DNA from 2 places in the Melaminivora sp. genome. Region 1 is predicted to be linked to the other one. Evidence: predicted binding sites of a transcription regulator. Region 1 holds the regulator's gene; the other holds the start of a gene.
The links. Region 1 encodes NrdR, which represses ribonucleotide reductase genes. Its sites were predicted from a motif close to CACNANATNTNGTG; they were not measured.
Positions count from the first base shown of each region.

Region 2: a site for NrdR is predicted at 8,494-8,507, ahead of RT051_RS00305 (ribonucleoside-diphosphate reductase subunit alpha). Genes of this name have one in related genera too.

Region 1 covers NZ_DAMCAM010000084.1:638-8,845, reverse strand. The annotation lists partial or broken gene RT051_RS13715 (PLP-dependent transferase) at 1-384, opposite strand, end outside; gene RT051_RS13710 (CBS domain-containing protein) at 481-945, shown strand; gene aroC (chorismate synthase) at 1,047-2,144, shown strand; gene nrdR (transcriptional regulator NrdR) at 2,376-2,825, opposite strand; gene glyA (serine hydroxymethyltransferase) at 2,862-4,106, opposite strand; ZMP/ZTP riboswitch at 4,145-4,304, opposite strand; gene RT051_RS13690 (lytic transglycosylase domain-containing protein) at 4,327-5,220, opposite strand; gene RT051_RS13685 (DUF349 domain-containing protein) at 5,987-8,208, shown strand, end outside.
Region 2 covers NZ_DAMCAM010000001.1:60,375-82,666, forward strand. The annotation lists gene accC (acetyl-CoA carboxylase biotin carboxylase subunit) at 1-166, shown strand, start outside; gene prmA (50S ribosomal protein L11 methyltransferase) at 286-1,179, shown strand; gene RT051_RS00285 (zinc-ribbon and DUF3426 domain-containing protein) at 1,238-2,092, shown strand; gene RT051_RS00290 (carbohydrate kinase family protein) at 2,156-3,058, shown strand; gene RT051_RS00295 (hypothetical protein) at 3,171-4,061, opposite strand; gene RT051_RS00300 (ribonucleotide-diphosphate reductase subunit beta) at 4,262-5,398, opposite strand; gene RT051_RS00305 (ribonucleoside-diphosphate reductase subunit alpha) at 5,538-8,360, opposite strand; gene ampD (1,6-anhydro-N-acetylmuramyl-L-alanine amidase AmpD) at 8,592-9,188, opposite strand; gene RT051_RS00315 (PP0621 family protein) at 9,188-9,406, opposite strand; gene RT051_RS00320 (cytochrome c biogenesis protein CcsA) at 9,411-10,211, opposite strand; gene ffh (signal recognition particle protein) at 10,244-11,626, shown strand; gene RT051_RS00330 (Uma2 family endonuclease) at 11,664-12,227, shown strand; gene miaB (tRNA (N6-isopentenyl adenosine(37)-C2)-methylthiotransferase MiaB) at 12,318-13,604, opposite strand; gene RT051_RS00340 (methyl-accepting chemotaxis protein) at 13,884-15,644, shown strand; tRNA gene RT051_RS00345 (tRNA-Met) at 15,752-15,828, opposite strand; gene RT051_RS00350 (enoyl-CoA hydratase) at 15,871-16,650, opposite strand; gene RT051_RS00355 (peptidase M61) at 16,704-18,509, opposite strand; gene RT051_RS00360 (DsbC family protein) at 18,653-19,372, opposite strand; gene RT051_RS00365 (FAD-dependent monooxygenase) at 19,418-20,557, opposite strand; gene ychF (redox-regulated ATPase YchF) at 20,658-21,752, shown strand; gene RT051_RS00375 (EAL domain-containing protein) at 21,769-22,292, opposite strand, start outside.

The sequences.
Region 1 (8,208 bases):
GCCGAAGCGGCGCAGCGTGTAGTGCAACAGGTTCTGCGAGCCACCGTACAGCGCGGTGCTGGCGACGATGTGCCCGCCCGCGCCCATCAGCGTCGCCACGGCCAGGTGCAGCGCGGCCTGGCCGCTGGCGGTTGCGATCGCGCCCACGCCGCCTTCGAGGGCCGTGACGCGCTGCTCCAGCACGTCGGTGGTCGGGTTGCTCAGGCGGCTATAGACGTGGCCGGGGCGCTCCAGGTTGAACAGCGAGGCGGCGTGGTCGCTGGACTCGAACACGAACGAGGTCGTCAGGTACAGCGGCGTGGCACGCGCGCCGGTGGTCGGGTCCGGCCGACTGCCCGCGTGCAGCGCGAGCGTGTCGAAGCCGGGGTCGGAATATCCGGGCATCCGTGTCTCCAAAGTGGTCAATGCGCGGGGGATTGTGGGCTATATTTTCCCGAGCGCTTCCGGCCCGGCCGGCCTCACTGCCCCTTGCGAGACACCATGAAAGTCAGCGACATCCTGCGCCTCAAAGGCAACACCCTCTACACCGTGACACCGGGCGAACCGCTGGCGCAGGCCGTGCAGACCATGGCCGAGCGCGACATCGGCTCGCTGATCGTCATGGAATACGGCGACCTGGTGGGCATGCTCACCTTCCGCGAGATCAACCAGGTGCTGGCCAGGAACGGCGGCAGCGTCGGCACCATGCTGGTGCGCACCGCCATGGACGACGCGCCCGTGACCTGCACGTTGGAGACCGACATGGACGAGGTGCGCCGCATGATGCTGGGCTGCCATGCGCGCTACATGCCGGTGATGGAAAACCGCATGCTGATGGGCGTGATCAGCTTCTACGACGTCGCCAAGGCGGTGGTGGACAGCCAGAACTTCGAGAACAAGCTGCTCAAGGCCTACATCCGAGATTGGCCGGAGGAAAAATCGCAGCCGTCCGATCAGGCGGGTTGAGTGGCCTGTTTTTTATGAAACACGCATAAAACCCGCACCAATACAGGACTGACAGCTACATTTTAAGTAGCGCCAACGGTCGGCGATAATCCCGCTCCACTATGAGCGGCAACACCCTAGGCACCCTGTTTTGCGTCACCAACTTCGGTGAGTCCCACGGCCCAGCCATCGGCTGCGTGATCGACGGCTGCCCGCCGGGCATGGAGCTGTCCGAAGCCGACATCCAGCGCGACCTGGACCGCCGCCGCCCCGGCACCAGCCGCCATGTCACCCAGCGCAATGAGCCTGACGCCGTGGAAATCCTCTCGGGCGTCTATGAGGGCCGCACCACTGGCACGCCCATTGCCCTGTTGATCCGCAACCAGGATCAGCGCAGCAAGGACTACGGCGCCATTGCCCAGAGTTTTCGCCCGGGCCACGCCGACTACACCTATTGGCACAAGTACGGCCTGCGCGACCCGCGCGGCGGCGGGCGCTCGTCGGCGCGCCTGACGGCCCCCACGGTGGCTGCCGGCGCCGTTGCCAGGAAGTGGCTGCAGGAACAGTTCGGCACCCGGTTTCGCGCCTGCATGACGCAGCTGGGCGAGCTGCCCATCCCCTTCGAGACCTGGGAACACGTGCCGCACAACCCGTTCTTCGCCCCTGTGGCAGACGTTGCGCAGTATGAGGACTACATGGACGCGCTGCGCAAGGCCGGCGACTCCTGCGGCGCGCGCATCCGCGTGCAGGCCAGCGGCGTGCCCGTCGGCCTGGGCGAACCGCTGTACGACCGGCTGGATGCCGATATTGCCCACGCCATGATGGGCCTGAACGCCGTCAAGGGCGTGGAGATCGGCGCCGGCTTCGCCAGCGCGGCGCAGCGCGGCACGGTGCATGGCGACTCGCTCACGCCGCAGGGCTTTGCCAGCAACCATGCTGGCGGCATCCTGGGCGGCCTCAGCACGGGTCAGGACATCGAGGTGAGCCTGGCCATCAAGCCGACCAGCTCCATCATCAGCCCGCGCCAGTCCATCGACGTCGACGGCCACAGCGTTGATGTGGTGACCAAGGGCCGGCATGACCCCTGCGTCGGCATCCGCGCCGCGCCGATCGCCGAGGCGCTGCTGGCGCTGGTGCTCATGGACCACACGCTGCGCCACCGGGCGCAGTGCGGCGACGTGGCCCAGGCCGTGGGGCCGATCCCCGCCAGCAACGTCTGAAGGGCGCTTTTGCCCCTTTTCTCTCTGTGAAAGGATGCGAGGGCCGGCCCCATCCCGCCCCATGGCGTCGCCTTCCCTTCTTGCTCCCTCTCCCCCTGGGAGAGGGCAGGGGTGAGGGCCAGCCCCATCCCGCCCGACGCCATCATGCCCACCAGGCGCCACCCAGTTTCAAATAAAAACGGCCGCAACCCACGCAGGGCAACGGCCGTCAGCTACTGAAAGAGTAGCAGCCTATTTCCCTACCTCGTCCACCAGCGCACGGAATTCGTCCACGTCCTCGAAGCTGCGATAGACGCTGGCAAAGCGCACATAGGCCACCTTGTCGAGCTTTTGCAATTCGCGCATGACCAGTTCGCCCAGGTTGCTCGACAGCAGCTCGCGCTCGCCCAGGTGCAGGAGCCGCTCCTCGATGCGCTCGATGGCGCTGTCGATCTGCAGCGTACTCACCGGGCGCTTGCGCAGCGCCAGCTGAAACGACGCGAGCAGCTTGGCACGGTCGTAGTCCACGCGCCGGCCATCCTTTTTCACGATGGCCGGAAAGTTCACCTCCGGCCGCTCGTAGGTGGTGAAGCGCTTGTCGCAAGCCGCGCAGCGCCGGCGCCGGCGCACCAGCGTGCCATCCTCGGACACGCGGGTCTCGGCGACCTGCGTGTCGGGGTGGCTGCAGAAAGGGCACTTCATGGTCCGCGTCGCTGTGGAGGAAAGCGCCCGGAACGGTCAGCGATAGACCGGGAAGCGGCTGGTCAGTGCGTGCACCTTCGCGCGCACGGCGGCCAGGTGCTCCTCGTCGTGCGGGTGCTCCAGCACGTCGGCCAGCAGGTTGGCCGTCTGGCGCGTTTCCTCTTCCTTGAAGCCGCGCGTGGTGATGGCCGGCGTGCCCACGCGGATGCCGCTCGTCACCATGGGCTTTTCCGGGTCGTTTGGAATGGCGTTCTTGTTGATGGTGATGTGGGCTTTGCCCAGGGCGGCCTCGGCTTCCTTGCCGGTGATGCCCTTGGCGCGCAGGTCCACCAGCATGACGTGGCTTTCCGTGCGGCCGCTGACGATGCGCAGGCCGCGCTCGATCAGCGTGTCGGCAAAGACCCTGGCGTTCTTCACCACCTGCTGCTGGTACTGCTTGAAGCCGGGCTCCAGTGCCTCCTTGAAGGCCACGGCCTTGGCGGCGATGACGTGCTCCAGCGGGCCGCCTTGCAGGCCGGGGAAGATGGCCGAGTTGAGTGCCTTCTCATGCTCGGCCTTCATGAGGATGATGCCGCCGCGCGGGCCGCGCAGGCTCTTGTGCGTGGTCGATGTCACCACGTCGGCGTAAGGGACCGGGTTGGGGTATTCGCCCGCCACCACCAGGCCGGCGTAGTGCGCGATGTCCACCCAGAAAATGGCGCCCACTTCCCTGGCGATTTTCGCGAAGCGCTCGAAATCGATGCGCAGCGCGTAGGCCGAGGCGCCGGCGATGATGACCCTGGGCTTGTGCTCGCGCGCCTTGGCCTCCATCGCCTCGTAGTCGATCTCTTCGCGCTCGTCCAGGCCGTACGAGACCACGTTGAACCACTTGCCGCTCATGTTCAGCGGCATGCCGTGCGTGAGGTGGCCGCCTTCGGCCAGACTCATGCCCAGGAGGGTGTCGCCGGGCTTGCAAAACGCCATCAGCACGGCCTGGTTGGCCTGCGAGCCCGAGTTGGGCTGCACGTTGGCGGCTTCGGCGCCAAACAGCTGCTTGATGCGGTCGATGGCCAGCTGCTCGATCACGTCCACGTTCTCGCAGCCGCCGTAGTAGCGCTTGCCGGGGTAGCCCTCGGCGTACTTGTTGGTCAGCTGGGAGCCCTGTGCAGCCATGACGGCGGGCGAGGCGTAGTTTTCGCTGGCGATCAGCTCGATGTGCTCTTCCTGGCGGCGGTCTTCGGCCTGGATGGCGGCCCACACCTCGGGGTCGGTTTGTTCGACAAGAATGTTGCGTTGGTACATGGTGGCGGTCAGATGAACGTCTGGCCTTCGGGGGTTCCGAGGGCTGCCCAGGCGAACGACGGATCGCGTCCGGACGCCAGGGTCCGCGCGGTACGCTTCCCAGTGGTTGGCAGGAAGAGCGGCAGTGTCTCCTGCGGGATTTCCACGTCAGCGGCGGTCCGTGGAGGGCCGCGCCTATCGCCAGTTGCGTACCCGGCTAGTGTAGCCGAGGGGTGCGCTTTCAGGCGCCGGCCAGCAGGGCCACCTTGTCGGTGCCGGCCGGCAGGGCGGCGGACGGCACGGCCGTCTCTGCAGCGGCCGGGCCCTGGGTGGAGAGCACGGGGCGCGCCTGGGCGGAGGCGGCAGCGCGCGTGCCGGCCACCTGGCGCAGGCGGAAGTGCTCGGCGAGCACCTTGGCGGCATAGCCTCCGTCGCTGGGCAGGTTGGCCGCGCCCACGTAGTAGCGCAGGCCCCCTTCCAGCGAGCCGGCGCGGGCGATGCATTCCTGCAGCACCTTGACGCCCACGCGCAGGTTGGTCACCGGATTGAAGGCGGCAAGGTGGCCGCCCACATCCTCGTATTTGTCTGTATGGATGCGCGTCATGACCTGCATCAGGCCCTGTGCGCCCACGGCGCTTTGCGCAAACGGGTTGAAGCTCGACTCGATGGCGACGATGGCCAGGATCAGGGTCGGGTCGAGCTTGGTGCGCTTGCCCAGGTCGTACGCTTCATTCACCAGGGCTGCGACCGGCTCGGGAGCAACGCGGTACTTCTTGCTCAGCCAGTAGGCCACGGCCGCCTGCTCGCGCGGCAACTCGCGCGGATTGATGGCGATCGGCGGCTCGGCCGCGCTCGTCGCCGCGGCAGCCACTACCGGTTCGGTCAGCGAGGCCGTCAGCGCCGCATCGGGCGCAGGCGCCGCCTGCGCCTGCACCACGTGACGCGATTGCAGCCAGCCCATCAGGCGTGCCTCGCCAGCGTGGCGCAGGTCGGGCCGGGCGGTCAGGGCGATGGCCGCAAAGGCCACGGCGAGTCCCAGCAGTGCGAAGCTGCTGTGGATGACTGCCAGAAAACCACTGACCACATCGGCGGCAAAGGTGCGCGCGCCGGCGACCACTCTTCCTGAAGCTGTCATAGCTTTTCCTTTCTGCATCGAGTCCCGACAGGGGAGGGGCGCCTGAAAGCAGGGAGGGGCGCGGGGACTCGGCGGGTCCGGGCGCGCACGCCAGGACGGTTTGCCATTTCAGTCCGCACACCGGGCGCGTGGCGCTCGGAGACCTGGCGGACTGTCGGAGCCGGAGATCGGCTGCAAACCCTGGGCAGGATGCAAAGGTGCCCTAGGGTTATTACGGGGTCGTCGTGAATTGGCGGATTCTAAAAGTGTCGAAAATTCACCGTCAACACTAAGGACATGTGTTTTGATACAAAAAATTCATATCAAATCTGTGGATTGCAGCAGGAAACAGCCCTGGGCTGACACACATCAAGGGTATGGACCGAACTTCTGGTTCAAGGTTCCACGACCCTGACGCTGCCGTGGAGCGCATGTTGGAAAAACCCGTAGGTTCTGCTAGCCTTCGGGCGTCTGACGTGTTCAGGCATCCTGCCGAAGGCAACGCGAGAAGGGCTTGCAGCGCTCGCATCCACCCGAGGCACCCCCTGGAGGCAATCCCTTGCCTCCCGCGCGGCGGACCATCCTCTCCGCAGCGCAAAAATGGTGGCAAGAAGGCGGTCGCGCCTGCCACCGGGCCCGGTGGCAGAGTGCTTTGCCCCGGGCCTTCGTTTTTGTGGCCCGGCCACCCTTGGGGGCGCCGGGCAAAACCGGGCCAAAATAGCGCCCCGGTCGAGGCACGGGCCCGACCTTCCATTCATCCATGTTTCCCTTTTCTTCCCGCAACAAGATGTCCGACGTCCCTGAAACTTCTCCGGTCCCGGCCAAAGCCAGCGAGCCGCATCCCCTGGACGCGTTGACGGGAGGTGCCTTCTCTGCTCCCACCTCCGGCGAGCGAGCTGCGCGCATCCGTGAGTGGCTGACCACCCAGCCCGCGCAGGAACAGCTGCAGGAAGTGTTCAAGGAACTGAGCGCGCGCGACAAGGGCGCGGCGCGCGCGGTGCGCGAACGCATCGAGGAGCTGCGCCGCGCCCAGGCCCAGCAGGCCATCGCTGCCGAGTGGGCCGGCAAGGCCGAGGCGCTGCTGGCCGCGCCGCGCCTGAACATCGCCGACGCCCTGGCCTGGCAGCGCGACGCGGCCAAGGCCGGAGCGCCGCTGTCGCGCGAGCCGCTGTCGCAGCTCAAGGGCCAGCTGGCCGAGCGCGTCAAGACCATCGAGGACCTGCAGCACCGGGTGCAGGTGCAGCGCGAAGTGGCCGTGCTGCTGGCGCAGCGCATCGAGGTGCTGTCCACCAAGCCCTGGAGGGACGCGCAGGCGGCCCTGGAGCAGCTCGATGCCGACGTGCAGCGCTGGCAGGCGCAGGCCGACGAGCTGTCCGCCGACGCCTCCTGGGCGAGCGTGGAGCCGCGTTTTCCCGCGCAGCTCGATGCCTCGCGCGCTCAGCTGCTGCTGGTCTGGGAGGCTTTCCAGTCGGCTCTGCGCCAGGCCTCGGCCGCCGCCGGGGACGCGTCGGTCGAGCTGCCCCCCGTGCCCGTGTGGGCCGACGAGCTGCGCCAGGCGCGCGGCCTGCCCACGGAGGCCGACAAGGCGCCCGGCCGCGCCGCGCCCCCTGCCGCCGCCCGGCCCAAGACCGATCCGCAGCAGCGCGAAAAAGCGCAGCAGCTGGTGGGCGAGGCGCTGGCGCGGCTGGAGCAGGAAACCGCCCAGGGCCACGGCAAGGCCAGCGCCAACGCCGCCACTGCGCTGCGCGGTGTGCTCAAGACCCATGGCCGGCTGATCGACGGCGAACTCGAGCAGAAGGTGAATGCCGCCCTAGTGGCGGCAGGCGAGCTCGAAGGCTGGCAGCGCTGGAGCGCCGACCAGCTGCGCGAGGAACTGGTGGCGCGTGCCGAGGGCCTGCTGGCCCGGCCCGAGGGCCAGGCCCTGGGCGGACGCAAGATGCAGGAAACCCTGCGCCAGCTGCGCGAGCAATGGAAGCAGGCCGACCAGGGCGCCCCGGCCAACCATGCGCTGTGGAAGCGGTTCGACGAGGCCTGCAACGCCGCGCACAAGGTGGTCGAGGCCTGGCTGGACAAGGTGCGCTCGGAGAGCGTCCAGCACCGGGCCCAGCGCGAGGCGCTGATCGAGGAGATCAACTCCTGGGGCCAGGCGCAGGCCGACACCGCGACCCCCGACTGGAAGGCGGCGCAGCGCGCGCTGCACCAGTTCGGCGAGCGCTGGCGCGCCGGCGGCCATGTGAGCGAGAAAGTCTTTGCCGAACTGCAACCCCTGTGGAAGCAGGCCATGGCCGCCGCGGCCGCACCGCTGGAGGCAGCGCAGAAGGCCAGTCTGCAGCAGCGCCACGCCATGATCGACGAGGCCCAGGCGCTGGGCGGCGCACCCGTGCTGCGCATCGACGCCGTGCGCGCGCTGCAGCAGCGCTGGCAGGCCGAGGCACAGGCCGTGCCGTTGGACCGCCGCCAGGAACAAAAACTCTGGGAAGCCTTCCGCAAGCCCATCGACGAGGCCTTTGCGCGCAAGAGTGCCACGCGCGAGCAGAGCGTTGCGCAGATGAGCGCACGCGACCGGGCGGTGCTGGAGGCCTCGCGGGCCCTGGAAGACGCCAATGCATCGGGCGACGCGCAGAAGATCCGCGCGGCCATGGCTGCGCTGGACGCAGCGCTGCGGGCCCAGCCGACCCAGGAAGAGGAACAAAAACCGGCGCAAGCCCAGACCGCGCAAGGAGAGGTTGCTACGACAACCGGAGCGGACACCGAGGCACCTGAAACCGTTGAAGCGCCCACGCCTGCACCCGCCCCGGCGGTGCCGGCCCGTCCGGTCGTTGCCGTGCGCGGCGATGACCGCCCGGGTGCGCGCCGGCCGGCGGCCGGCGGTGCGGAGCCGCCGCGCGCAGGGCGGGGCGCCGACCCGCGTGATCGCCGCGGCCGCGACGATAGTCGTGCGCCCGGGCGTGGCCGCGAGCGCGAGCGGGAACGGGGCGAGGATATGGCGGCCCGTGGTCCGCGCCTGGG
Region 2 (22,292 bases), on a different contig from region 1:
CGAGCAGGCGCTGGCGCGCATGCGCACTGCCTTGCTGGAGACCGTGGTCGAGGGCATCAGCACCAACGTGCCGCTGCACTGCGAGCTGATGGTGGATGCCAACTTCGTCTCCGGCGGCACCAACATCCACTACCTGGAGGAGTGGCTGGCGCAGAGGAAGCGTTGAGCAGGCGCTAAAGCCCGGCCGCAACCCGCCTGCATGACACTTCGCTGGCTCCCGGAGACGGGCGCCAGCTTTTTTGTTGCCCCTGATTCCCCTTGATGACCCCCGAAAAGGACGCCGCCATGTTCGAGCTGACCCTGCTGTGCCCCGAGGAGCGCGTCGATGCCGTGAGCGAGGCCTTCGATGCGCTCGATGCCCTGAGCGTCTCCGTCGAGGATGCCGACGCGCAGACCGAGGCCGAACAGGCGCTGTTTGGCGAGCCCGGCATGCCCGCGCCGCGCCAGGCCTGGAACAAGAGCCGGGTGACGGCGCTGTTTGCCACGCACGAGGCGGCCGACGAGGCGGCGCGCCTTCTGGCGGCGCAGGATTTCTTTGCCGGCTGCGAGACGGCCGGCATCGCCCAGGTGCCCGAACAGGACTGGGTGCGCCTGACGCAGTCGCAGTTCGAGCCGGTGCAGATCACGCCCGAGTTCTGGATCGTGCCGAGCTGGCACAAGCCGCCCGCCGGCGCGGTGCAGACCCTGCGCCTCGACCCCGGCATGGCGTTCGGCACCGGCACGCACCCGACCACGCGCATGTGCCTGCGCTGGATCGCCCGCCAGGGCGCGCAGGGGGGCGATGCGCTCGGGCGCGTGCTGGACTACGGCTGCGGCTCGGGCATCCTGGCCATAGGCGCGGCCAAGTTCGGCGCCGCGCCGATCGACGCCGTGGACATCGACCCGGCCGCCGTGCAGGCCACGCTGGACAACGCGCAGGCCAACGACGTGCAGCTCGCCGCCGGCCTGCCCGACCAGGCGCAGGGTGCGTACCGCACGGTGCTGGCCAACATCCTGGCCACGCCGCTCAAGGTGCTGGCGCCGCTGTTGTGCGCGCACGTGGCGCCAGGCGGGCATCTGGTGCTGGCCGGCATCCTGGAGCGTCAGGCCGAGGAGCTGCAGGCAGCCTACGCGCCGTGGCTGCAGCTGCAGGTGGCCGATCGCGAAGACGGCTGGATATTGATGGTGGCGCGCCGCTGAAACCGGGCGGCCACCGGGCTGCCGGGCCCTGCGGCCGGCCTTCTACAATGCCCCGCCGATGAGCCAGACCACCCGCTGCCCCCACTGCGCAACGGCCTTTCGCGTGGTCGCGGACCAGCTGCGCGTCTCCGACGGCTGGGTGCGCTGCGGCCATTGCCAGGAGGTGTTCGACGCGTTGCAGAGCCTGCGCCAGCCCGTGCGGCCCCCGCCGGACGGTCCGCAGCTGGCACAGGAGGAGGGGGAGCCGATCCCGGCCTTTCTGCGCGCCCCTGAGCCCGAGGCGCCTGCGCTGGCGGATGAGGAGGCGCCGCCCGACGTGCCATTGCCCCTGCCCGCAGCGCAACCGCCGGCCGAAGCCCTGCCCTGGGTGGACGAACCGCCTCCGCCGGGCGGGGACGAACCCCAGTTCGTGCGCGCCGCGCGCCGCGGCGCCGTGTGGCGCCAGCCCCGCACACGCGCCCTGCTCGTGCTGGCAGCATCGCTGTTGGCGCTGCTGCTGGCCGCGCAGGCCCTGCTGCAGCAGCGCGATGCGCTGGCCGCGCGCCACCCGGCTGTAAGGACGCTGCTGCAGCCCCTGTGCGCGCTGCGCGGCTGCACGCTGCAGGCGCCGCGCGACCCAGCCGCCCTGGTGATCGACAGCTCCTCCTTCATGCGCCTGCGCCTGGACGACGATCAGTACGAACTGCGCCTGGCCCTGCGCAACCTGCATTCCCACGCGGTGGCCATGCCACTGCTGGAGCTGACACTGACCGACGCCGACGAGCGCGTGTTGGTGCGCCGCGTCCTGGACCCCGCGCGCGAACTCGGCGCACCGGCCGAACTCGCCCCGCTGGGCTCCTGGGGCGCCGCCACCCCGGTGCAGGTGCCCGAGGCCCCGGTGGCGGGCTACCGGCTGCTGGCCTTCTATCCCTGATGCCGCCCCGGCGGGCGCGGCTCTTTTTCCTGCCCCTTTTTTCCACCACCGGAACACCACGACATGACAGCGCTGATTTGCGGCTCCCTGGCCTTTGACACCATCATGACGTTCGAGGGCCGCTTTGCCGAGCAGATCCTGCCCGAGCAACTGCACATCCTGAACGTGTCCTTCCTCGTGCCCACGCTGCGGCGCGACTTCGGCGGCTGCGCCGGCAACATCGCCTACGCGCTGAAGCTGCTCGGGGGCGAGCCCTGGCCCATGGCCATGCTGGGCAGCGACGGTGGCAGCTACCTGCAGCGCATGCGCGAGCTGGACATCGACACGCGCTTCGTCAGGCAGGCGGGCGATGCCTACACCGCGCAGGCCATGATCATGACCGACCGCGACAACAACCAGATCACCGCCTTCCACCCGGGGGCGATGATGCACGCCCACCGCAACCGCATCGAGCCGGGCTGCGGCGCGGCACTGGGCATCGTCGCCCCGGACGGCCGCCAGGCCATGCTGGAGCATGCGGCGCAGTTCGCTGCCGCCGGCATTCCCTTCGTCTTCGATCCGGGCCAGGGCCTGCCCATGTTCGACGGGGCGGAGCTGAGCGGCTTCATCGACCAGGCCGACTGGGTCGCCGTGAACGACTACGAGGGCAAGATGCTGTGCGAGCGCACCGGCCTGTCGCCGGCCGACATCTCGCGGCGCGTGCGCGGCCTGGTGGTGACGCTGGGGGCTCAGGGCTGCGAGGTCTGGGAGCAGGGCGCCAGCACGCTGGTGCCCCCGGTGGCGCCCACCGAGGTGGTGGACCCGACAGGCTGCGGCGACGCATGGCGCGGCGGCCTGCTCCACGGCCTGGCGCAAGGCTGGCCGCTGGCGCGCTGCGCGGCACTGGGCAACCGCATGGGCTCGCTCAAGGTGGCGCAGCGCGGACCACAGAACTACACGCTGGACTTCGATCCGCAGGCATTTTGATGGAATGAAAAAGCCCTGCAGCCCGCGCCAGTCAATGAGATTGCGCTAGCAATTTCGACAAAAAAGCCCGGTGCGGGACCGGGCTGGGCAGGGCCGGGCGTTCAGGCCGGCGTCAGGGCTTTTCGCCGCTCGGAAATGGCCAGGCCGCGTGGGGCGCCCGGGTGGTCTGCACGGCCGGCGCTGCGGCGGCGGCAGGTGCGGCGGCTGTCGTGCCTGCCACCTTGCGGGTGGCCGGGGCCTTGCCGGATGCACTCTTGCCCGCGGCAGCGCCCTTGCTGGCAGCCGTGCTGCTCTTGGCGGCCGTCCTGGTGCTGGCGGCAGCCTGCTTGGCGGTGGCGGGCGCCGCAGCGGCCTTCTTTGCCGGTGCGGCGCTCTTGGTGGCGGCGCCAGAAGCCTTGGCCGGGGTGGCGGCGGCCTTGGCAGGAGCCTTTTTCGCACTGGCGCTGTCGGCGGTCGAGGGCGCCGCAGTCTTGCCGGCCGTCTTCTTGGCCGCTGCAGCCTGTTTCACCGGGGCTGCCTTGGAGGCTGCGGCTTCCTTCGCCGGGGCGGTCTTGCCGGTGGTCTTCGCGGCAGTGGTTTTTGCAGTGGTCTTTGCCGTGGCGCTGGCGGACTTGGCGGGGGCCTTGGCGGTGGGTTTCGCTGCGGGAGCCGCAGCCGGAGCCGCCGCAGCCTTGCCGCTGCCGGCCTTGGCGCCTGCGGCCTTCTTGGCGGCTGGCGCTGCCGCCTTCTTGGCAGGGGCGGCTGCCGTGGCCGTCGGCGCTGCCTTCTTCGCAGCCGGGGCGGCGCTGGCTTTGCCGGCTGTGGCCTTCTTGGCGGGCGCAGCCTTCTTGGCGGCAGCCGGCGCGGGTGCCGGGGCCGCAGCGGCTGCCTTCTTGGCGGGAGCTGCCTTCTCGGCGGCGGCCGCCTTTTTCACGGCCGGGGTCTTGGCGCTGGCGGCGGCGCCGGCTTTCTTGGCGGGGGTGGCTGCGGTCTTGGTCGCAGCGGGTTTCTTCGCAGTTGCCATCATTTTCTCCTTGGGGTCGATTTGCAGAGAGCACGCAGCGCCTGCTTTGGGTACTGCGCGATCCATGGCAACGACGCGTCGTCCGCCACCACGAATGCTGAGAGAGGCGCACCCGCGCGGCGGCCGCGCCGTGCCGCCATGCCGTGGGAGTGCCGAGGAAAAACCGTATCCGCCATGGCTCGCTTCGCGCTGCGTGTCCGTCAATCCCAGGACAGCGCACCACCCGTCTGGTACTCGATGACGCGCGTTTCGAAGAAGTTGCGCTCCTTCTTCAGGTCGATCATCTCGCTCATCCAGGGGAAGGGGTTTTCCTCATTCGGAAACAGCGCCTCCAGGCCGATCTGCGTGGCCCGGCGGTTGGCGATGTAGCGCAGGTAGCCCTTGAACATGGAGGCGTTCATGCCCAGCACGCCGCGCGGCATGGTGTCTTCGGCGTAGCGGTACTCCAGGTCCACGGCCTGGTGGAACAGTCCGCAGATCTCTTCCTTGAACGGGGCCGTCCACAGGTGCGGGTTTTCCAGCTTCAGCTGGTTGATCAGGTCGATGCCGAAGTTGCAGTGCATGGACTCGTCGCGCAGGATGTACTGGTACTGCTCGGCCGCGCCGGTCATCTTGTTTTGCCGGCCCAAAGCCAGGATCTGCGTGAAGCCGACGTAGAAGAACAGGCCCTCCATCAGGCAGGCGAAGACGATCAGGCTCTTGAGCAGCGTCTGGTCGGCCTCGGGCGTGCCCGTCTTGAACGACGGGTCCATGATGGCGTCGATGAAGGGGATCAGGAACTGGTCCTTGTCGCGGATGGAGGCGACCTCGTTGTAGGCGTTGAAGATCTCGCCTTCGTCCAGGCCCAGCGACTCGACGATGTACTGGTAGGCGTGGGTGTGGATGGCTTCCTCGAAGGCCTGGCGCAGCAGGAACTGGCGGCATTCGGGCGCGGTGATGTGGCGGTAGGTGCCCAGCACGATGTTGTTGGCCGCCAGCGAATCGGCCGTGACGAAGAAGCCCAGGTTGCGCTTGACGATGCGGCGCTCGTCTTCGGTCAGGCCGTTCGGGTCCTTCCACAACGCGATGTCGCGCGTCATGTTGATCTCCTGCGGCATCCAGTGGTTGGCGCAGGTGGCTAGGTACTTTTCCCAGGCCCACTTGTACTTGAAGGGCACCAGCTGGTTGACGTCGGTCTTGCCGTTGATGATGCGTTTGTCCACCGCGCTGACGCGGCCGCCGTGCGCGGCGCCCGGCGGCGCAGCCTGCGGGCGCGGCTGCTGCAGGGGGCCGTCGTGCGGGGCCCCTTGCGGGAGGTTTTGCGGTGGGGTCTTGACTTCGTCGTCCCAGGTAAGCATGGCTCGTCCAGTGCGTGGATTATGGAAGCAGTGCTTCAAAAAGAAAAGCATCGAAGCGTTGCGCAGCGCCGATTCGTTGCGTACCCGCCTGCTGCGGGCGGCTTCGATGCGGTGGGGTGGGTGAGGCCTGGGGCAGCCTTCACTGGCAGGCTTCGCAGCCCGGGTCGTCGATGGCGCAGAACTGCACGTCCGTGGCCGGCCCGGCCATCGCGGCAGCTGCGGGCGCATCCGTCGGGACGGCATTGAGCTGGCGCTTGTTCACCGTGCTCATCTCGACGTGGGTGGCGCTTTGCGTGCGCAGGTAGTAGGTGGTTTTCAGGCCACGCAGCCACGCGAGCTTGTAGGTCTCGTCGAGCTTCTTGCCCGAGGCGCCGGCCATGTAGATGTTCAGACTCTGCGCCTGGTCGATCCACTTCTGGCGGCGCGCGGCCGCCTCGACCAGCCAGGTGGGCTCGACCTCGAAGGCGGTGGCGTAGAGCTGCTTGATGTCCTGTGGCACGCGGTCGATGGGAGCCAGCGAGCCCTTGAAGTGCTTGAGGTCCATGACCATGACGTCGTCCCACAGGTGCAGGCGCTTCAGGTCGCGCACCAGGTACTGGTTGATGACGGTGAACTCGCCCGAGAGGTTGGACTTGACCGACAGGTTGCCAAACGACGGCTCGATGGAGGCATCGACGCCAACGATGTTGGAGATCGTCGCCGTGGGCGCAATCGCCACGCAGTTGGAGTTGCGCATGCCGTGCCGGGCTATTTGTGCGCGCAGCGCGTCCCAGTCCAGACGCGCGCTGCGGTCCACCTCGACGTGGCCGCCGCGCTCCTGCGCCAGCAGATCCAGCGAATCCAGCGGCAGGATGCCCTGCGACCACAGCGAGCCCTGATAACTGTCGTAGGTGCCGCGCTCGCGCGCCAGCTCGCTGGAGGCCTGGTAGGCGTAGTAGCAAACGGCCTCCATGGACTCGTCGGCGAACTGCACGGCGGTGTCGCTGGCGTACGGAATGCGCAACTCATACAGGGCATCCTGAAAGCCCATCAGGCCGAGGCCCACCGGGCGGTGGCGCAGGTTGGAGTCACGCGCCTTGTCCACGGCGTAGTAGTTGATGTCGATCACGTTGTCCAGCATGCGCATGGCGGTGGCGACCGTGCGGCGCAGCTTGTCATGGTCGATCTGCCCGTTCCGAACGTGCTGGGCCAGGTTGACCGAGCCCAGGTTGCACACCGCCGTTTCGCTGTCGCCGGTGTTGAGCGTGATCTCGGTGCACAGGTTGGACGAGTGCACCACGCCCACATGCTGTTGCGGGCTGCGGATGTTGCACGGGTCCTTGAAGGTGATCCACGGGTGGCCGGTCTCGAACAGCATCGAGAGCATCTTGCGCCACAGGTCCACCGCCGGCACGCGCTTGAAGAGCTTCAATTCGCCGCTGTCGGCGCGGGCCTCATGGGCGACGTAGGCGCGCTCGAAGGCCTGGCCATACAAATCATGCAGATCGGGCACGTCCGAGGGCGAGAACAGCGTCCACGGGCCCTTGTCGAGCACACGCTTCATGAACAGGTCCGGAATCCAGTTGGCCGTGTTCATGTCGTGCGTGCGCCGGCGATCGTCGCCGGTGTTCTTGCGCAGCTCCAGGAATTCCTCGACATCGAGGTGCCAGGTTTCCAGGTAGGCGCAAACGGCGCCCTTCCTCTTGCCGCCCTGGTTGACCGCGACCGCCGTGTCATTGACGACTTTCAGGAACGGCACTACGCCCTGCGACTCGCCGTTCGTGCCCTTGATGCGCGCACCCAGAGCGCGCACGCGCGTCCAGTCGTTGCCCAGGCCCCCGGCGTATTTGGACAGCAGGGCATTTTCCTTGATGGATTCGTAGATGCCCTCCAGGTCGTCGGGCACGGTGGTGAGATAGCACGAGGACAGCTGTGAGCGCAGCGTGCCGCTGTTGAACAGCGTGGGCGTGCTGCTCATGAAGTCGAACGAGGACAGCAGCTCGTAGAACTCGATGGCGCGGGCGTTGCGGTCTTCCTCCTGCAGGGCCAGGCCCATGGCCACGCGCATGAAGAAGGTCTGCGGCAGCTCGATGCGCGTCTTGGCAATGTGCAGGAAGTAGCGGTCGTACAGCGTCTGCAGGCCCAGATAGTCGAACTGCAGATCGCGCCCGGGCTTGAGCGCCGCGGCCAGGCGCTCCAGGTCGAAGTCGAGCAGGGCGGGGTTGAGCAGCTCGTGCTCCACGCCCTGCTTCACGAACAGCGGGAAGTGCGCGGCATAGGCCTGCGGCAGGTCGGCGGGCGCCACCTCGCGCCCCAGCACCTCGCGCACGATGGTGTGCAGCAGCAGGCGCGCGGTGGCGTGGGTGTAGCCCGGGTCTTTCTCGATCAGGGTGCGCGCGGCCAGGATGCCAGCCTTGTAGACCTCCTCCATGGGCACGCCGTCGTACAGATTGCGCAGCGTCTCGGCGGCGATCGGCGCGGCCTGCACCTCGGGCCCGAGGCCGGCGCAGGCGGACTCGATCAGCGCCTGCAGGCGCAGCAGGTCCAGCTCCACGCGCTGGCCGCCCTCCTGCACGAACAGGGCCGGCATTTGCGGCATCAGCTGCTGGCGCTGCTGCGCGCGCTCCTGGGCGCGGCGCTCGCGGTACAGCACATAGGCCCGCGCCACGTCGTGGTGGCCCCCGCGCATCAGGCCGAGCTCGACCTGGTCCTGCACGTCCTCGATATGGAAGGTGCCGCCGGCCGGGCGCGAGCGCACCAGCGCCCGCACTACCGCCTGCGTCAGGTCCTCGACCAGCTCGCGCACGCTGGCCGAGGCCGCGCCCTGCGCGCCGCGCACCGCCAGGAAGGCCTTCATCAGGGCCACGGCGATCTTTTGCGGCTCGAACGGCACGACGGCGCCGTTGCGGCGCAGGATCTGATAACGGGCCAGTTCGGCGGCGCTGCCCGGGCGGGCGGCCCCGGCGGACAGGGCGTCCGGCATCTGCGGGAGGTCGGAGACGGGGGATTCGACGGAGGCGTGCATGGCTTTCCTTTCAGGGCGGTGGGGCAGCGGGCGGGGAGGGCGCGGGGCGTCGGCCTGGCTGCGTGGAGGTGCTGGCGGGCGACGTGCCAGACACTACATATAGCGCTAAGTGTTTGTTTGAAACACTATGGGTAGTGTATCCGCGCATCAAGGGCCCTGCAGCGACAGGCGCCGTTGTCCGACAGGGCCTCAGCGGCGCGCGGCTCCGGGCGGCAGCAGGATGCCCGTGCCTGCGAGTGCGGCCGACACGCGCGCCCAATCGAACCCCGGCCCCGGGTCGTGCTTGCGTGCCGGCGCGATGTGCTCGTGCCCGGCCACGTGCCGGATGGGGTGGCGCAGCTGCAACGCCGTGCACAGGGACAGAAGCGCCTCGTACTGCGCCGGCTCGAAGGCGCGTCCCTCCAGGCCCTCGAGTTCCACCCCGATCGAATCGTCATTGCAGCCATCGCGGCCGCGGTAGTGCGACACGCCGGCATGCCAGGCGCGCCGGCCGGTGTCCACAAACTGCCACAGGGTGCCGTCGCGCTCGATGAAGAAATGGCTGGAGACTTGCAGCCCCCGGATCTGCTTGAAATAGGGGTGGGCCTCCCAGTCGAGCCGGTTGGTGAACAGGCGCTGCACCTGGCCCGTACCGTATTCGCCCGGGGGCAGGCTGATGGAGTGCACGACCAGCAGGTCCACCCGGGCACCGGCGGGACGGCTGCCATGGTTGGGCGACGGCAGGCGGCGCGCGGTGCGCAGCCAGCCGTCCCGCCAGGGGCCGGCCCCCTGTGTCGCGCCGCGCATCACGGGCGCTGATGGGCGCGGCAGCAGTAGCTGCGTCCGCCCTCATCGTGCAGCGCCTGCGAATGCGGCAGGTGCACGCCGCAGTGCGCGCAGCGGACCATCTCCTCCGGCGCGGGCAGGGACGAGGCGCCGCGCCCGGGCGGCGGAGGGCGGCGCTGCTGGCTGCGCCAGAAGGCATAGACGATGGCCACCACGGCCAGGAGTACCAGGTACTTCATGGCATCAAGCGGCGCGCCCGAGCACCACCTCCATGACGAAGCGCGAGCCGGCATAGGCCAGCAGCAGCAGCGCCGCACCCGCGTAGAGCACGCGCGCCGCCCGCCGTCCGCGCCAGCCCAGGCGCGCCCGGCCCAGCAGCAGCAGCGCGAAGGTGGCCCAGGCCAGCACGGAGAACACCGCCTTGTGGTCCCACAGCCAGGCACGGCCGTAGAGCTCCTCGCTGAAGAACCAGCCCACCAGCAGCGTGGCCGTCAGCAGCACGAAGCCGGCCGTGACGAAGCGGAAGGTGAGGCGCTCCAGGGTGAGCAGCGGCAGGCTGCTGGACAGGTCGCTGGCCTGGCGCATCTGCCGCTCGGCGCGGCCCATCAGCCAGGCGTGCACCACGGCGGCAGAGAAGAGGCCATAGCAGGCGATGCCCAGCGTCAGGTGCAGTGCCAGCCAGGGCGAGGCCGAGACGTGCAGCGCCCGCCCGGGGAAGAAGGCCGCCAGCAGCGCCGTCGCACCGCCCAGCGCGCACAGCGCCCAGCGCGTGCGCAGCTGCGGAAACAACTGGTGTTCCACGGCGTAGATGGTCAGCACCAGCCAGGCCGTCATGGACAACGCCGGGGCGAAGCCGAAGTGCGGCTGGCGCCCGAGCAGCCCCCAGGCCAGCGCTGCCGCGTGCAGCGCCCAGGCCGGCGCCATGGGCCACAGGCTGCTGCGCTCGCTGCCCGCGCGGGCGACGACCACCGCGGCGAGCGCGTAGCCTGCTGCCGCGGCAATGGCCAGGAGCCAGGTGCCCGAGGATGCGCTGGGTAAAATCATGGGTTCGCAGTTTAGCTACGGAGCACGCAGCCATGGCCTCCGCCCTGACCGAAAAACTCACTCGTCTCGTCAAGGAGATGCGCGGCCAGGCCCGCATCACCGAGTCCAACGTGCAGGACATGCTGCGCGAGGTGCGCATGGCATTGCTCGAAGCCGACGTGGCCCTGCCCGTCGTGCGCGACTTCATCGCCCGTGTCAAGGAAAAAGCGCTCGGCCAGGAGGTGCTGGGCAGCCTCAAGCCCGGCCAGGCGCTGGTGGGCATCGTCAACCGCGAGCTCGCCGCCACCATGGGCGACGGCGTGGCCGACCTGAACCTGGCCGCGCAGCCGCCCGCCGTTATCCTGATGGCCGGCCTGCAGGGCGCGGGCAAGACCACGACTACCGCCAAGCTGGCCAAGCACCTGATCGAAAAACGCAAGAAAAAGGTGCTCACCGTGTCGGGCGACGTGTACCGGCCGGCCGCCATCGAGCAGCTCAGGACCGTGACCAAGCAGGCCGGCGCCGAGTGGTTCGCCAGCACGCCTGATCAGAAGCCCCGCGACATTGCAGTGGCGGCCCTCGACCACGCCCGGCGGCATTACTTCGACGTGCTGCTGGTGGACACGGCGGGCCGCCTGGCCATCGATGAAGTGCTGATGCAGGAAATCCAGGACCTGCACGCCGTCCTGAAGCCGGTCGAGACGCTGTTCGTGGTCGATGCCATGCAGGGCCAGGACGCGGTGAACACCGCGCGCGCCTTCAAGGAGGCGCTGCCACTCACCGGCATCGTTTTGACCAAGCTCGACGGCGACTCGCGCGGCGGCGCGGCGCTGTCGGTGCGCCAGGTCACCGGCGCGCCGATCAAGTTCGCCGGCGTGTCCGAGAAGATCGATGGCCTGGAGGTGTTCGACGCCGAGCGCCACGCCGGGCGCATCCTGGGCATGGGCGACATCGTCGCGCTGGTCGAGCAGGTCTCGGCCGGCGTGGACATGGAGGCGGCGCAAAAGCTTGCCGCCAAGGTGAAAAGCGGCGACGGCTTCGACCTGAACGACTTCCTGGGCCAGCTGCAGCAGATGAAGCAGATGGGCGGCCTGTCGAGCCTCATGGACAAGCTGCCGAGCGAGCTGACTGCCAAGGCCGGTCAGGTGGACATGGATCGTGCCGAGCGCGACATCCGCAGGAAGGAAGGCATCATCTGCAGCATGACGGCGCAAGAGCGCCGCAAGCCCGAACTCATCAAGGCCACGCGCAAGAAGCGCATCGCCGATGGCGCCGGCGTGCAGGTGCAGGAAGTCAACCGCCTGCTCAAGGAATTCGAGCAGATGCAGGGCATGATGAAGAAGATGAAGGGCGGCGGCCTGATGAAGATGATGAAAAAAATGGGTGGCATGAAGGGGCTCAAGGGCATGAAGGGCATGCCCGGCCTGCCGTTCTGATCGAGCCCTTCCGGGCGCCTCTCAAGGAGCACAGACCATGACCGCCCAGGCCGCGAGCAACCATTTCATCACCGAACAGGAATACCTGGACGGCGAGCAGCACAGCGAAGTGCGTCACGAGTACATCGACGGGCAGGTCTTCGCCATGACCGGGGCGAGCGATCTGCATGGCCTGATCCTGAACGCCTTGGCTTTCGCGCTGACGCCTGGAGCGCGGCGCAAGGGCTGCCAGCTCTTCACCTCGGACATGAAATTGCGGCTGGAGCTCGGTGGCCAGACCCTTTTTTATTACCCCGATCTGCTCCTGTCCTGCGATCCACAGGACCGCGACCGAAACTTCCGCCGCGCTCCCTGCCTGATCGTCGAAGTCCTGTCGCCCTCCACCGCGCGCATCGACCGGCGCGAAAAACTGCTGGCCTACCAGAGCCTGCCCAGCCTGCAGGCCTACCTGCTGGTCGAGCAGGAGCGTCGCCATGTGGAGCTGTACCGCCGCGCCAATGGCTGGCGCGTCGAGCACTACGAAAGCGGCAGCCTTCCCATCGACTGCCTGGACATGCCGCTGACGCTGGACGACATTTACATCGACGTGCCCCCGGCTTGACCGGTTCGCGTCAGGGCAGAGACAGGGCTGTTTTTCGTTGCAAGCCCTTGAGTGACAAGGGTTTCAAGGTATAAAAAGGGGAGTCGAAACTCAGCCTCCCAGCACCTCGCCGCGCAGCGTGTAGGTGCGCGCCTCGGTGATGCGCACGTCGAGCATCTGCCCGGTCAGGTCGGCGCTGCCGGCAAAGTTGACCACCCGGTTGCACTCGGTGCGCCCCATCAGCTCGCTGGCGTCGCGCCTGGACGCTCCCTCGACCAGCACGCGCTGCACCGTGCCCACCCGCTCGGCACTGATCTCGGCAATGTTGCGGTTGATGACGGCCTGCAACTCCTGCAGCCGGGCGAGCTTGACCTCATGCGGCGTGTCATCGTGCAGATTGGCCGCCGGCGTGCCCGGGCGCGGGCTGAAGATGAAGCTGAAACTGTTGTCGAAGCGCACGTCGTCGATCAGCTTCATCATCTTGCGGAAGTCCTCGTCCGTCTCGCCCGGAAAGCCGACGATGAAGTCGCTGCTCATCGCCATGTCGGGACGGATGGCGCGCAGCTTGCGCACCGTGCTCTTGTATTCCATGGCCGTGTAGCCGCGCTTCATGGCCATCAGGATGCGGTCCGAGCCATGCTGCACGGGCAGGTGCAGGTGGCTCACCAGCTTCGGGATGCGCGCGTAGGCGTCGATCAGGCGCGGCGTGAATTCGTTCGGATGGCTGGTCGTGTAGCGAATGCGCTCGATGCCGGGGATCTCGGCCACGTATTCCAGCAGCAGGGCGAAGTCGGCCTTTTCCGCCGTCCCGCCCATGGCGCCCAGGTACGCGTTGACGTTCTGGCCCAGGAGCGTCACCTCGCGCACGCCCTGGTCGGCAAGGCCTGCGACTTCGACCAGCACGTCCTCGAACGGGCGGCTCACTTCCTCGCCGCGCGTGTAGGGCACGACACAGTAGCTGCAGTACTTGGAGCAGCCTTCCATGATGGAGACGAAGGCCGATGCGCCCTCGACGCGTGCCGGCGGCAGGTGGTCGAATTTTTCGATTTCGGGAAAACTGATGTCCACCTGCGGGCGGCGCTGGCGCTGGCGCGCATCCAGCAGCTCGGGCAGGCGGTGCAGCGTCTGCGGGCCGAACACCACGTCCACGAAGGGCGCGCGGCGGATGATCTCCTCGCCCTCCTGGCTGGCCACGCAGCCGCCCACGCCGATCAGCACGCCGCGCTCTTTGAGATGCTTGACGCGGCCGAGGTCGGAAAACACCTTCTCCTGCGCCTTCTCGCGCACCGAGCAGGTGTTGAACAAGATCAGGTCGGCCTCGTCGGGGTTGTCCGTGGGCTCGTAGCCCTGGGCGGCCTGCATCACGTCGGCCATCTTGTCCGAGTCGTACTCGTTCATCTGGCAGCCAAAAGTCTTGATGAAGACCTTGCGGGCGGGCGAGCCGGGCGTCGGAGCGTGCTCGTTGCCGGGGGAAGTGGCGGGGGATTCGCAGCGTTGCATGGTGTGTATCCAGGGGCTGGGGTCGGGGGCAAAGGGCAGCGATTGTGCCCAAAGCCCGAAGGCCATGCGCTGGCGCGGCAGTCCGGGACAACGCCGGGGGAAATGCGAGGTTCGCAACGTGGTGTTGCGAAAGACTACAAAATGCTGATTTTCCAGCATCTTCGTTCCGTGAAACCCATGAATCTCTCCCGTATGAACGTCGCCACCCGGCTGGGGCTGGGCTTTGCCCTGGTCATCCTTGCCGGGGTGGCGGCGGCGCTGCTGGGCAGCCTGCAGCTGCAGCGCGTGCAGCGCAGCACCACTGTGCTGGTCGAGGACCGCATGGCCAAGGTCGAGCAGCTCAACCAGATGCAAGACAACCTGAACGTGGTGGCACGCGCCTCGCGCAACCTGGCGCTGCTCGATGAACCTGACCAGCGCGAGAAGGAAAAGCAGCGCATCGACGAGGCCCGCGCCAGCAACAATGTGCTGCTCAAGCAGCTGAACGACAGCATCGAGGACCCGGCGAACCGGCAGATTTTGGAAAAAATCGCCCAGCTGCGCGCCTCCTACAACGACACCACCGACAAGGCGATGGATCTGGCGCTGGTCGGCCAGGGCGTGATGGCGGCCGAGGTGCTGCTGCGCGAGAACCGACCGGTCCAGGCCGCCTATTTCGCGGCGCTGGGCGAGTTGATCGCAGCGCAGAAGAGCGCCATGCAAGCCACGGCCGGCGAGGTGCAGGCGCTTGCCAACACGACCACCGTGATGATGGCTGGCCTGGCCGCGCTGGCGGCCGTGGCGGGCATCGCCATCGCCTGGCTGCTCACTCGCTCCATCACGCGCCAGCTGGGCGGGGAGCCTGAATACGCCGCCAGCGTGGCGCGCGAGATCGCCGCCGGCAACCTGGCCGTGCAGGTGCAGCTGCGTGACGGTGACAGCGCCAGCCTGTTGGCCGCCATGCGCGCCATGCGCGACAGCCTGGCACAGGTCGTGGCAAGGGTGCGCCAGGGCTCGGAGTCGGTGGCCGCCGCCAGCACGCAGATCGCCCAGGGCAACCAGGATCTGTCGGGCCGCACGGAAAGCCAGGCCAGCTCGCTGGAGGAGACAGCCGCCTCGATGGAAGAGCTGGGCTCCACCGTGCGCCAGAATGCCGACAGCGCGCGCCAGGCCAACCAGCTCGCGCAAAGTGCCAGCACCGTGGCGGTGCAGGGCGGCGAGGTGGTGGCGCAGGTCGTGGACACCATGCGCGGCATCAACGAGGCGAGCAACCGGATCGCCGACATCATCCAGGTCATCGATTCGATCGCTTTCCAGACCAACATCCTGGCGCTGAACGCCGCCGTGGAGGCCGCGCGCGCCGGCGAGCAGGGCCGGGGCTTTGCCGTGGTGGCGGGCGAGGTGCGCACGCTGGCGCAGCGCAGCGCCGAGGCCGCCAAGGAGATCAAGCAGCTCATCACCGACAGCGTGCAACGCGTCGAGCAGGGCACGCAGCTGGTGGACCGCGCCGGCAACACCATGGACGAGGTGGTCACCAGCATCCGCCGAGTCACCGACATCATGGGCGAGATCAGCGCCGCCAGCAGCGAGCAGAGCCAGGGCGTGCTGCAGGTGGGCGAGGCGGTGCAGCAGATGGACCAGGTCACGCAGCAGAATGCCGCGCTGGTCGAGGAGATGGCTGCTGCCGCGTCGAGCCTGAACCTGCAGGCGCAGGATCTGGTGCAGGCCGTGGGCGTGTTCCAGCTGGAGCAGGGCCATGGGTCGCTGACGCGCCCGGTGCCACCGCCTCAACGCCCGGCGCCCCGGGCCGCGGCGGCCCCTGCCACCGCGCGGCCGCGGCCGGCCGCCCCTGCTGCGGCCGTGCAGCGGCCCGCCGCACCACGGGTGGCAGCGCACGCCCCGGCCCCGGCCCAGCCCGCGCTGGCCAAGGCGGGCGAGGACGACTGGGAAGCCTTCTGACAGGGGCGGGTGGGCGCCGCCGGGCGCCCGCCTGCCATTGGTCGCTGGCCATGCCAGCCCGCACCAACGAAAAAGGCCTGGATGGATCATCCAGGCCTTTGCGTGTGTGGTGGTGGTACCGGGACTTGAACCTGGGACATCAGCATTATGAATGCTGCGCTCTAACCAACTGAGCTATACCACCGAAGCCGCAAATTATAGAACAAAAATTCGCGGCGCAAGGCAATCATTGGTGCGTGAAGTTCGCCTGACGCTTGTTCACGAAGGCGTCCATGCCTTCCTTCTGGTCCTGCGTGGCAAACAGCGCGTGGAACAGGCGGCGCTCGAACATCAGGCCGTCGCTCAGGGAGCCCTCGAAGGCGCGGTTCACCGTCTCCTTGGCGGCCATGACGGCGACCTGGGAGAAGCCGGCGATCACGATCGCAGCAGCCAGGGCCTCTTCCATCAATTTCTCCAGCGGCACCACGCGGCTGACCAGGCCCGAGCGTTCGGCCTCGGCCGCGTCCATCATGCGAGCCGTGAGCGCCATGTCCATGGCCTTGGACTTGCCGATGGCGCGCGGCAGGCGTTGCGTGCCGCCGGCGCCGGGGATCACGCCCAGCTTGATCTCGGGCTGGCCGAACTTGGCGTTGTCGGCGGCGATGATGAAGTCACACATCATGGCCAGCTCGCAGCCGCCGCCCAGGGCGTAGCCGCTCACGGCGGCGATCACGGGCTTGCGGATCGCGCGGATCTGCTCCCAGTTGCGCGTGATGTAGTCGCCCTTGTAGGCGTCGGCGAAGCTGTACTTGGCCATGGCGCCGATGTCGGCGCCGGCGGCAAACGCCTTTTCGCTGCCCGTGATGATGATGCAGCCGATCTTCTCGTCGGCATCGAAGGCCTTGAGCGCCGCGCCAAGCTCGTCCATGAGCTGGTCGTTGAGTGCGTTGAGCTGCTTGGGGCGGGCAAGCTGGATGACGCCGACCTGGTCCGCTTCGGTGCGGACTTCGATGCATTCGTAGGCCACGTGTATCTCCGTTGTTCGTAGGGGTGAGGGGAAGGGAAAGCCGAAGCGGGCAACTATACCGCCCGGTCGGAAGTGTCCGGCGCCGCGGCCGGGCCGAGCCAGCGTGCCGCCAGCGCGGCATCCTCGACCTCCAGGCGCACCGCATCGGTGCCCGCGCCGCTGCCGGGCAGGGCCAGGGGCAGGCGCAGCAGGCGCCGGTCGCGCGCGACCAGGGCCGTGACCTGCTCGTCCGCGCCGGCGTAGAGCGGCACATCGTCGAGCTGCAGCACGCGCCAGGCGCCGCCCTCGGGGGTTTCGATTGCCAGCCACTCGTCCCCGGCGGCAAAGCCCGCCTGCTCGGCCGCGCCGCCGCCAAGCACCACCTTGACCTGCACGCCCGCCGCGCCCTCGGCCACGCGCAGACCCAGCCGCTGGGCCAGCGGCGCGGGCTGGGCGCGGCAGGCGATGCCGTGCGCGGCCAGCAGTTCGGCAAGCGGCAGCTCGTCCGTGCCGTGCACCCAGGCGGCCAGCTCGGCCGCCCAGTCGCGCCCGGACAGGGCCTGCAGCTCGGCCAGCAGATCGGCCTCGGTCATGGGCCCGCCGCCGGTGCGCCGCCACAGCGCACGCAGCACGTCGTCCAGCGTGGCGCGGCCGTGTTGGCGCAGGGCCAGGTCCAGGCACAGGGCGACCAGCGCCCCCTTGCTGTAGTAGCTGACCGTGCTGTTGGGCGTGTTCTCGTCCGGGCGGTAGAACTTGACCCAGGCGTCAAAGCTCGCCTCGGCCACGGACTGCACGCGCCGGCCCGGCGTCTGCAGCACCTGGTTGATGGTTTTGGTCAGCACGCGCAGGTAGCTGCCGTGGTCGAGCAGGCCGGCGCGGCGCAGCAGCAGGTCGTCGTAGTAGCTGGTGAAGCCCTCGAAGAACCACAGCAGCTGCGTGTAGTTCTCGCGCGCGTAGTCGTAGCGCGCAAACTCCGCCGGGCGCAGGCGCTTGACGCACCAGGCGTGAAAATATTCGTGCGAGAACAGCCCCAGCAGGTTCTGGTAGGACTCGGCCGGTTGCGCCTCGCCCTGGCGCGGCAGGTCGCGCCGGTTGCACAGCAGGGCGGTGGAGTTGCGATGCTCTAGTCCGCCATAGCCCTCGTGCAGCACGTTCAGCAGGAAGACGTAGCGCTTGAACGGCGGCGCCTCGCCCTGTGCATGCCACAGGCCCGCCACCGTCTCGCACAGCCGCTGCACGTCGCGCAGCAGGCGCTGGCCGTCGAACGAGGGCGCGGCGCCCGCCACCACCAGGCGGTGGGGCACGCCGGCGGCGCTGAAATCGGCGCTCCAGAATTCGCCTATCTCCACGGGGCAGTCCACCAGCTCGTCGTAGTCGCGCGCCCGGTAGCTGCCAAAACCGGCCTCGTCCGTCCGCTCGGCCGCCAGGCCCGTGGCCAGCTGCCAGCGGGGCCGCGCGGCCGGGCGCAGAATGTCGATCGCGTGGGGCGCTCCCTCCTGGCCATGCACGCACAGGCACAGGCTGGTGCCGTTGAAGAAGCCGCGCACCCCATCCAGCCAGGCGGTGCGTACCGAAGTGTCGCAGGCGGCGGCCTCGTACTCCACGGTGAGCGCGCGCGCCGGGTCGCAGGCGGCGCGCCAGCGGTGCTTGTCCAGCTGCTGCAGCGCCACCGGGCGCCCATCCTGGCGGGCGCGCAGCGCCTGCAGGTTCTTGGAGAACTCGCGCACCAGGTAGCTGCCCGGAATCCACACCGGCAGCGACAGCTCCTGCTGCGCGGCCGGCTGGGCAACGGTCAGGGTGATGCGGTACAGGCGCTGGTGCAGCGCCGACGGGTCGACGCGGTAGTGCACGGCGGGCGGGGGCAGGGCGCAGGGGGGCATGGGCCGCTCACTCCAAACGAGGATTAGCTATTATAAAAATAGCTGCAAGCCCTTGCAGGGCAAGGGCTGGAGGTGTATTTCGCCAGAATTTTTGGGAGGGTCCCGGCGGCTCCCGGCAGCTCCTGGCCCGGGCGCCCCGGGGCTCACTGGGCCGCAGCGGCCTCGTTCAGGCGCTTGTCCACGTCCTGGGCCGCGATCGCGCCGGGCACGCGCGTGCCGTCCGGGAAGATCAGCGTGGGCGTGCCGGTGATCTTGTGCTTGCGCCCGAACGCCAGGTTGCGCTGCAGCGCGGCCGTGTCGCAGCTGGCGGCGACGGGCATCTTGTCGCGCAGCATCCAGTCCTCCCAGGCGGCGCCGCGGTCCTTGGCGCACCAGATGTTGCGCGACTTCTCGGCCGAGTCGGGGCTCAGGATGGGGTAGAGAAAGACATACATGGTCACGTTGTCCACGTTCTGCATGTCTTTTTCGAAGCGCTTGCAGTAGCCGCAGTTGGGGTCCTCGAACACCGCCAGCTTGCGCTCGCCCTTGCCGCGCACGAGGGTGAAGGCGTCCTGCAGCGGCAGGGCCTTGAAGTCCACGGCGGTCAGCTTGGTGATGCGGTCCTCGGTCAGGTTGCGGCGCGCACGCGTGTCGATCAGCTCCCCCTGGATCAGGTAGTTGCCCGTGGCGTCGGTGTAGAACAGGTCGGTGCCGATGCGCACCTCGTACAGCCCCTTCATGGGCGTGGAGCGCACCTCGTCGATCTGCGACAGCTGCGGGATGCGCTCGGCCAGCGTCTTGCGGATGGCGGCGTCCTGGGCCAGGGCGCCGGTGGCGGTCAAGGCCAGCGTTGCCGCGGCGAGCAGGGTGGGGAGGAGTTTCATGGTGTGTGCAGTCGGGTCGTGTCCATCGGTCGGGTGGGCTTTCTTTCAGGCGCGGCGCGCACTGTCCAGGCCCATGGCGCGGCGCGCCACCCAGGTCTTGAGCGGGCCGCTGCGCGCGAAGCTGCTCATGCCCCAGTTGCGCAGCGCGGCAAACGCCGTCTCTTGCCGGGCAAAGAGTTGCTGCAGCCCGTCCATGACCAGGCCCGCCGGCAGCAACTCGGCCTTGCGCTCGCGCTCGTAGCGGCGCAGCGGGCGCAGGTCCGACAGCGGCCGCCAGCCCTGGCGCGTGCGCAGCACCCGCGCCAGCGCCTGGGCGTCGCCCAGGCCCAGGTTCAGGCCCTGGCCGGCCAGCGGGTGCACGTTGTGGGCGGCGTCGCCCGCCAGCACCCAGGTGCCCGGGCCGTCCGGCATGCGGCCGCACCAGTGGCGCGCGCGTGCCTGCTGCAGCGGCCAGCTGGCGCGCGGCCCGCTCATGCGCAACTGCCCGAGCGCGCCCCGGCTGGCCTCGATCAGCGCGAGGGTGAAACTGTCTTCGTCGGCATCGAGCCAGTGCGGGGCCTGTTCATGCGGGACAGACCAGACCACGGCCACCGAGTTCCCGCCGGGGCCGTCCAGCGGCAGAAAGGCCAGGATGGAGCCGTCGGGCGCAAACCACTGGCGCGCCACCTGGCGGTGCGGCAGCTCGCAGACCAGCCGCGTGGCCACCGCCGTCTGGCCGTAGGGCGTGACGTCGAATTCGGCGCCGAACAGCGCCCGGGTGCGGCTGGCGCGGCCCTCGCAGACCACCGTCAGCGGCGCGGGCACGGGGGCGTCCACCACCTCGACCAGCGGCTGAAAGCGCACCGCGTCGTGCAGGCGCGCCTCGAGCGCGGGCACATCGACGATCCAGGCCAGGGCCTCGCCCCCCTGCTCGGCGGCGTCGAACTGCACCGCGCCCTCCTGGTCGGCCGCCACCTCCATGCGCAGCACGGCGGTGGCGTGCTGCTCGTCGGGCCAGCCGCGCACGGACTGCAGCAGCGCGCGCGAGGCGGCGTTGAGGGCGTAGGCCCGCACGTCGGGCGCGCCGCCGCCCTGGGCCGGGGGCGCCACCAGCGCCACGCGCAGACGCTCGCGCGCCAGGAGAAGGGCCAGGGCACGGCCCACCACGCCCGCGCCACGGATGCAAATGTCGAATGTCTGCGCCATGGCGGGCATTGTAGGAGCGGGCCGCAGAGCGCCTGGAGGCGGGGGCGGCGCGCCGACCTAGAATCGCGCGTTTGTCCTTCCAGTACCCGAAAGCCCTGTCATGAGCCTGAAATGCGGCATCGTGGGCCTGCCCAACGTCGGCAAGTCCACCCTCTTCAACGCCCTCACCAAGGCTGGTATCGCCGCCGAAAACTACCCTTTCTGCACCATCGAGCCCAACACCGGCGTGGTCGAGGTGCCCGACCCGCGCCTGGCCCAGCTCGCGGACATCGTCAAGCCCGAGCGCATGGTGCCGGCCATCGTCGAGTTCGTGGACATCGCCGGCCTGGTCGCGGGCGCCAGCCAGGGCGAAGGCCTGGGCAACCAGTTCCTCGCGCACATCCGCGAGACGGACGCCATTGTCAACGTGGTGCGCTGTTTCGAGGACGAGAACGTGGTCCACGTCGCCGGCCGGGTCGATCCGATCGCCGACATCGAGGTCATCCAGACCGAGCTGTGCCTGGCCGATCTGGCCACCGTCGAAAAAGCCCTGAACCGCTACAGCAAGGCCGCCAAGAGCGGCAACGACAAGGAGGCGGCCAAGCTGGTGCAGCTGCTCACCCCCATCCAGGCCGCGCTCGATGAGGGCAAGCCGGCGCGCACGGTGGAGGTCTCGAAAGAGGACGCGCCGCTCTTGAAGCAGTTCTGCCTGATCACCGCCAAGCCGGCCATGTTCGTCGGCAACGTGGCCGAGGACGGTTTCGAGAACAACCCGCTGCTGGACAAGCTGAAAAGTTACGCCGCGGCGCAAGGAGCCCCCGTGGTGGCCATCTGCGCCAAGATCGAAGCCGAGATGGCCGAGATGGAGGACGAGGACCGCGCCATGTTCCTGGCCGAGATGGGCCTGGAGGAGCCCGGCCTGAACCGCCTGATCCGCGCCGGCTACGACCTGCTTGGCCTGCAGACCTACTTCACCGCCGGGGTCAAGGAAGTGCGCGCCTGGACGGTTCGCAAGGGCGACACTGCCCCGCAGGCCGCCGGCGTCATCCACGGCGACTTCGAGCGCGGCTTCATCCGCGCGCAGACCATCGCGTTCGACGACTTCCTGCAGTTCAAGGGCGAGCAGGGCGCCAAGGACGCGGGCAAGATGCGCGCCGAGGGCAAGGACTACGTGGTCAAGGATGGCGACGTGATGAACTTCCTGTTCAACGTCTGACACCGCCCGGCTGCCGTCACAGCGGCAGCCCGTCCGTCCCCGTCACCGCCCGGAACGCCGGGCGCGCGAAGAAATAGCCCTGCATCAGCGCCACGCCCTCGTGGCTGAAGAAGTCGCGCTCACCAGCGGTCTCGATGCCCTCGGCGATGACGGTGATGCCCAGCTCCTGGCACATGCGCAGCAGGTGGCGCGTGATCACTTGGCGCGAGCGGCTGGCATCCACGTTGCGCACCAGCGCCATGTCCAGCTTGACGATGTCGGGCTGGAAGTCCGCCAGCAGCGTCAGCCCGGCGTAGCCCGCGCCAAAGTCGTCGATGGCGGTGAGGAGGCCCGTGCGCTGGTACTCGCGCAGGATGCTGGCCAGCCAGGGGCCGTCCTCGACCCGATCCCCCTCGGTCACCTCGAAGATGATGCGCTCGAGGGGAAAGTCGTGCCGCCGCGCCGCGGCCAGCGTGGTGCGCAGGCACAACTCCGGCTGATAGACGGCGTTGGGCAGGAAGTTGATCGACAGCCGGGTTTCCATGCCCAGCACCGCCGCCG